2 linked regions of the Desulfopila inferna genome follow. The protein of the gene in region 1 binds, or shares a complex with, the protein of each later gene. Links are inferred from orthologs where the notes say so. Each region holds a gene or a part of one and is shown on either strand. Other genes may lie near its edges. The genes, in order: JWG88_RS09050 and uvrB.

Region 1 (3,297 bases):
GGTGATTTTCTCCTCTCCCAGTACTTCCCGGATGCGTCCGGCAAGCCGTGTAAAACTCTCTTCGGAGATAAATTGATCGTTTATACGGAATCGCTCACGCACGGAGCTGAGATGCGGAGAGGTAAATAGCCCAACTCTGTATCCGGCATGGGCCAGGACGGTGGCTATATTGACGCTGACGGAGCCTTTGCCGTTTGTTCCGGCCACATGGACAAAGCGCAGAGCCTCGTCCGGTCGTGACACTTTGTCGAGAAAATTCTCCATGGCCTCAAGGCCAAGCTTAATCTTGTGCATCTGCAGGCTATTGAGATAATCCTGCGCGTCTTGATAATTCACTGTTTTTTCCCGCCCCGACTCAACTCTGCCGCACAACGGCGGCATCAAATAATCTGAACTCCAGCCTCCCTGTCAGCCGCCGATTTCCAGCTTGGCATAGTCGAGGTGGAGGGTTTTCAGGCCATGTCTGTCAAAGTGTATATCAAGAGTTCGGGGTTTCGTCAGCTTTTTTACGGTGCCGCTGCCGAAAAAAGGATGTTTGACCTTACAGCCGGGGGAAAAATCTTCCATTGACAGTTTTGGACGTTTTATACTCTTAGGGATAACCGGTACCGAGGATTCCCGGACATCAGCTGATGACTGCATCGATCCCGGGGGATCTCCGACGTTCCGACACAGTCCCGGGGATATTTCCCGCAAAAATGGCGACATGCCGACACGCTTGAAACGACGATCGGAGCTCATCATTTCCTTGGGATAACAGAGATATAATTGTTTTTTGGCACGTGTCGCTGCTACATAAAAAAGCCTGCGCTCCTCCTCCCATTGATCACCGATAGTAGCGGCGGCATGTGGAAACCTGCCGTCGGCAAGACCAATTACAAACACTACCTCCCATTCAAGCCCTTTGGCGGAATGAATGGTGGAGAGAACCAGCTTGTCACCCATATAGCTGTTATCCTTCTCACTCTCGGGAGGATCCAGTGTGGTGTCGTCAATAAAGGACTGCAGATCATCATAGGAGGTCATGATCCCTTTCAGCTGTTCCAGATCCTTTTGCCGTTTGGGATAATCATCTCTGTAGATCTGCTCAAACAATGGCTGGTAGTACTGCATCGCCAGTTCAAACAGAGCACCGGGCGATTCCTCCCGGCGCAATCGTTGAAAAAGCTCGGCAAGCCTTTTTATTCCCTTTTTCCAGGCAGAGCCGGCAGGATAGGCGGCAAGGGCCGCTATCGGGTCATCATGACCGGCGATGGTCGAGGAAATTTTCTGGGCGGTCTTCGGCCCTACTTTGTCAAGCTGTAAAAGAATACGGTTCCAGGACAGTGTATCCAGAGGATTGACCAGAATTCTCATGAAGGAAAGCAGATCCTTCATATGAGCGGATTCCGTCAATTTCAAGCCTCCCCGCTTTTCAAAATCATAGCCGTGGGTGGTTAGTTCGACCTCTAACTTATAGGAATGAAAACCTGAACGAAAGAGAACGGCCATGTCCTCAAGGGCAATGCCTTCCTGGTGGAACTTCCTGATTTTCCCTGCCACAAAACGAGCCTCAGCCCGCTCGTCCACCCCCCCATAGAGCTTGGGCAGAACATCTCCTTCGATGCGGCTGAACAGGGTTTTGGCATATTTTTCCGTGGAGTTCCTGATGATGTCATTGGTCAGCGAGAGGATCGGTTGAGTAGAACGGTAATTTTCCTCAAGCTTGATTATCCGGGTTCCTTCAAAGAGCTTGGGAAAACGCATAATATTGTAGAAATCGGCACCCCGGAACGAATAGATGGACTGTGAGTCATCGCCGACGATCATCACATTGTTATGAGTGGTTGCCAGAAGCCGCACGATTTCGGCCTGGATCAGGTTGGTATCCTGATATTCATCTACCATGATATATGAAAACCTGGCGGAAATCGCCTGGCGTGCATCCTCATCCTCTATCAGCAAGCGCTTCCAGTTCACCAGCAAATCGTCATAGTCCATCAGACCGTGATTGACCTTGAACTCGGTATAGTGTTTCTGCAGAGTTAGAATGTCATCGAGATGCTCGCTCAGGTGGCTGTACTGCTCGAAGACAAGATCCTGCAGATCCCGCGATTTATTCACCGATCCGCTGATCATGTTAATGAGGACCCGCTTTGAAGGAAACTGTTTTTCCTTACCGGTCAAGCCGAGAGAGGATTTGAGCAGATTGATAATTCCCTCGGCATCGGCCCGGTCAATGATGGTGAATGAGGAACCGAATCCGAGAGCGGCCGAATAACGCCGCAGCAGCATATTGGCAATGCCGTGGAAGGTGCCGCCCACCACTCTGCTGCAGGAGTCATTGAGCAGTTGTCCGGCACGCCAGAGCATCTCCTGGGATGCCTTGCGGGTAAAGGTAAGGAGCAGGATCCTCTCCGGGGGCACGCCGCTGTTGATCAGGTGGGCAACCCGGTAAACCAGTGTCCTGGTTTTGCCGCTGCCGGCTCCGGCTATCACCAGCACAGGCCCTTCAACGGTGGTTACAGCTTCATACTGCTGCTGATTGAGCTGCTCCTGATTGATATCAGGATGGCTCTGATTTGCTTGGAATTGAGGTAGATTTGTATGCATGGAGACTAATGTAACACAGCAATATGGGCGGCGCAACGTCAGTTGACAAAGATGAAATTAAGGGTATATTATGCGCCCAGCGTGCAGAGAGAAATCTCTTAGCAGGACACAACCGTTAATTCAAATAGTGAGGAAACGATGATGAAAGAAGCAATTGACGCATTGTTCACTCCAGAGTATCTGCAGCAGATTTTCCCGAATGACCGATCCAATGCTTTTTTTGAAGCTCTGTTCGGAGATGCCGATGAAGGTGCCTACGATATCAGTCTGGCCTATCGCGGCTGCAGCGGCAACAATATTTATTTGGAAATGCAGCTCAAGGAGCGACCCGGACGCTGCCTGGCCTGCAACCTCACTCAGGGACTGCCCGCTGTCTTCTCCCGGCATCCCGTGATCAACCTGCAGGGTGTTGTTCAGAGAGTCGACAGCGACCTCAATGACACCGCTCATTGTGTCGACTGGTCTCTGGGATATACTCAGCAGAAAAGCAACGGTCTGCACGCCATCCCGCTTACCATTACTTTGAGCGATTAGCTCCGTATATTTTTTCCTGATTCCCCCTCAGCTCAAGGCCTGGCGATACTGAGTTTCAGGGGTAGTTTGATTTTTTTTTAAAAAAAAAAGGCGCCCTCTCACCGGGTATGCCGTCTTTTTGGTGTTCTCATTTTTTCGCTATCGTACCGCAACTCTTGAGCGTCCCTCGGC
Region 2 (3,296 bases), on another replicon or contig:
CACCGGCTTCCGGATCAAATCCGAACGCGAGACGGAGAAAAAAAAATAATGATACAGATCTTTAGTGTTCCGTTTTGCCGTATACCTGCCAGGCATGCTCGTACAGTTCATTCAGGCTATTTTCCAGCCTTACCCGGTAATCCTCTAAGTCATCTGCTTTTACATTCTCGGGAACAGGCAGGGGGTTGCCGAAAAATATATTAATGGTGCTGAACGGCTTCGGCAGTATAAGCCTGTCCCAGGAGTTGAAGGTAAAATACCTCGAGACCGAATAGAGCATCGGCAAAACCGTGCCTCCTGATCTGGCAGCAATATAAATGGCGCCCGACTGGGCAATTCTTGCCGGTCCCTGGCTGCCGTCGGCTACTATGCCGCTGTTTTTGCCCTTGCGCATCTCCCTGATCAACTCTTTTGCCGCTCTCACGCCTTTTCTGTTGCTTGAGCCGCGAACCGCGGAAAAACCGAGATGCTCCGTCATTTTTGCCAGCACCTCGCCGTCTTTGCTGGCGCTGATCATCAGCACAGCCGGAAACTCTTTGGCCAAGGCAAAGATGCCGAGGGCGCAATAGTGCCAGCATGTTCCCACGATCGGCTTCCCCCCGTCCAGCAAATCTCTCAGTTTCTCCCGGTTATGGAAACGCTTACGGCATGTAGAGTACCAGAGCCTGAAAAACCAGGAGCCGACAACCGGTACAACCAGCAGCGCTGCTTTACGTCCAATGGTCATCGCAGTTCAATCTCCAGGTAACGCAATGTTTTTATACGGTCCCGCAGCTCAGCCGCCTCTTCAAAGGCAAGTTCCTTTGCAGCCTTCCCCATACGCACTTCGAGCTCCCTGATATGTTTATTCAACTCTTCCACCGACTGAAAAACCGGCTGCTCCTCTGCCAACTCCAGGCCACGGGCATCCTCACTGCTGACATACCCCGATTCATGAAGATATTTATGAATGGTGTCCTTCACCTCCGACTTGATGGTGATGGGCGTGACATTGTTCTCGCGATTGTATGCCGCCTGGATCGTACGCCGCCGTTCGGTCTCTTCTATGGTGTACTGCATCGATTTTGTCACTGTATCGGCATACATGATCACCATACCCTCGGAATTCCGCGCGGCTCTGCCGCAGGTCTGAATAAGCGAGCGGACCGAGCGCAAGAATCCCTCCTTGTCGGCATCGAGTATGGCAACCAGCGATACTTCCGGAATATCAAGCCCCTCCCGCAGGAGGTTAATGCCAATGAGGACGTTGTATTCACCATTGCGGAGATCACGAATAAGCTCGACCCTGTCCAGCGTTTTGATATCCGAGTGCAGATAACGCACCTTGACTCCGAGCTTTTCATAGTAGTCGGTGAGATCCTCCGCCATTCTCTTGGTGAGTGTGGTGACCAATACCGCTTCTCCCTTTACCTCTCTTTGACGGATTTCGTCAAGAAGATCGTCGACCTGAGAGACGGCCGGACGTACTTCTATACGAGGATCCATCAAGCCGGTGGGCCTGATCACCTGCTCCGCAACTCTGCCCTGTGCCTCTTCCATCTCATAATCAGCCGGGGTTGCGGAGACAAAAATCACCTGGTTGATGCGTTCCTTAAATTCATCAAACCGCAATGGCCGGTTATCCAGGGCCGAGGGCAGGCGGAAGCCGTACTCGACCAGAGTTTTCTTGCGCGAACGATCGCCGTTGTACATGCCGTTAAGCTGAGGGACTCCGATATGGGACTCATCGACGAAGAGGAGAAAATCCTCGGGAAAATAGTCGAGGAGGTTTGGCGGTGGCGCCCCGGGGGCCTTCCCGGTGAGATGCCTGCTGTAATTCTCAATGCCGTTGCAGTAGCCGAGCTCCTGGATCATTTCAAGATCAAACATGGTGCGCTGTTCCAGGCGCTGGGCCTCCACCAGCCGGTTCTCCCGGTGCAGGGTTTCCAGACGTTCCTTAAGTTCTGCATTAATGGTGGTAATGGCGGTATTGAGCCGGTCTTTGGTGGTGACGAAATGGCTGCCGGGGAAAACCGTATATTCCTGCAACCTCTCCAGCACCACACCGCGCAGCGGATCGATAATCGAAAGCGAATCGACGGTGTCCCCGAAAAACTCCAGGCGGATGGCCCGATCCTCTTCATGAACCGGAAAGATATCGATAACATCACCGCGCACCCGGAAGGTTCCGCGATGGAAGGAGATATCATTGCGCTCGTAGAGCATATAAATCAAGCGCCGTGTCACCTGCTCCATGGGATACTCATGGTCGGCCTCGAGAAAGAGGTGCATGTTCTTGTACTCTTCCGGCGAACCGAGTCCGTAGATGCAGGAGACCGAGGCAACGATCAGGACATCGCGGCGCGTCAGCAGCGACCTGGTGGCGGAGTGGCGCAGCTTATCGATGACATCGTTGATGGCGGAGTCTTTCTCAATATAGGTATCGGACTGAGGAACATAGGCTTCCGGCTGATAGTAATCATAGTAGGAGACAAAATACTCTACGGCGTTTTCCGGAAAGAGTTCCTTGAATTCGGAAAAAAGCTGGGCCGCCAGGGTCTTGTTGGGAGCGATAATCAAGGTCGGCCGTTGAACCTTTTCGACGATCTTGGCCATGGTAAAGGTCTTGCCGGAACCGGTCACTCCAAGCAATACCTGGCTTTTTTCTCCCTGCAGTACGCCCCTGGCCAGTTGTTCTATAGCGGTGGGCTGATCGCCCGATTCCACAAACGGTGCTACTATTTTAAATCTGTCTTCCACGAATAAACTCACACATCAGATAATTCTCAAAAATATCCATTCCACGGTATAAAGAATTTGCCGCGTTTCATAGCCCGTTTCAGGATGTACTTCATACACTATAATACGCCTTCACCATAGAACCAGATAACGGAAATAGCCAGCGGAAATCTCCATTCGACGGCCTTTTTGGGTAAGATTTTCCAGAAGCGGAAGAGCTCGATATGGTTTATCAGACTGAAGCGTATTTTGACTCAGGCGGTGTGCCTAATTTTAGTCGATATGGATCAATTCCTCAAAGGCAGCTGGGGGAAACGGACGGTAAAGACAGATCCTTCGTCTTTCTGGGAAGAGAAGGTGATCTCTCCGCCATGACCGGCAACAATACCGTAGGACACGGGAAGGCCCAGGCCGGTCCCCTGAACATCGGGCTTGGTGGAGTAAAATGGTTCAAAAATAAGATCTTTTTCAACCCCGCCGATTCCGACACCGGAATCCTTTACATGTATATAAATCTCACCATTGGCGATACCAGTAGAAACCTCAAGTGTTCCTCCGCCGTCCGCCATGGAATCGAC

Evidence for each region.
Region 2: the proteins of JWG88_RS09050 (region 1) and uvrB are in contact, whole or in part, in a crystal structure (PDB 7EGT), measured with the Thermus thermophilus proteins. The link is inferred for Desulfopila inferna from one-to-one orthologs. Residues at the interface, in WP_096412145.1 of Thermus thermophilus: His654, Arg656, Phe657, Gln666, Asp668, Glu669, Lys680, Arg681, Leu682, Ser683, Lys685, Tyr686, Ala687; in WP_096411307.1 of Thermus thermophilus: Glu23, Leu25, Arg26, Asp27, Gly28, Glu29, Arg30, Phe31, Arg55, Glu326, Asp327, Phe328, Glu379, Ser382, Gln383, His398, Gly400, Arg401.

The regions. Positions count from the first base shown.
Region 1 is NZ_JAFFQE010000003.1:172,884-176,180, forward strand. The notes cover bases 1-2,973. They hold JWG88_RS09050 (ATP-dependent helicase), read right to left. Parts: upstream 2,593-2,973; coding sequence 409-2,592; downstream 1-408. Other genes in these bases: JWG88_RS09045 (glutamate ligase domain-containing protein), read right to left, coding at 1-336; JWG88_RS09055 (pancreas/duodenum homeobox protein 1), read left to right, coding at 2,731-2,973. Outside these bases: more of JWG88_RS09055, read left to right, coding at 2,974-3,126; JWG88_RS09060 (GGDEF domain-containing protein), read right to left, coding at 3,265-3,297. UniProt on the Escherichia coli protein: A helicase with DNA-dependent ATPase activity. Unwinds DNA duplexes with 3'-5' polarity. Translocates on single-stranded DNA with 3'-5' polarity. Initiates unwinding more efficiently from a nicked substrate than double-stranded DNA.
Region 2 is NZ_JAFFQE010000007.1:74,012-77,307, reverse strand. What follows is about bases 232-3,203. They hold uvrB (excinuclease ABC subunit UvrB), read right to left. Parts: upstream 2,740-3,203; coding sequence 724-2,739; downstream 232-723. Other genes in these bases: JWG88_RS16365 (PAS domain S-box protein), read right to left, coding at 3,006-3,203; JWG88_RS16375 (lysophospholipid acyltransferase family protein), read right to left, coding at 232-727. In the rest of the region: more of JWG88_RS16375, read right to left, coding at 62-231; more of JWG88_RS16365, read right to left, coding at 3,204-3,296. UniProt on the Escherichia coli protein: The UvrABC repair system catalyzes the recognition and processing of DNA lesions. A damage recognition complex composed of 2 UvrA and 2 UvrB subunits scans DNA for abnormalities.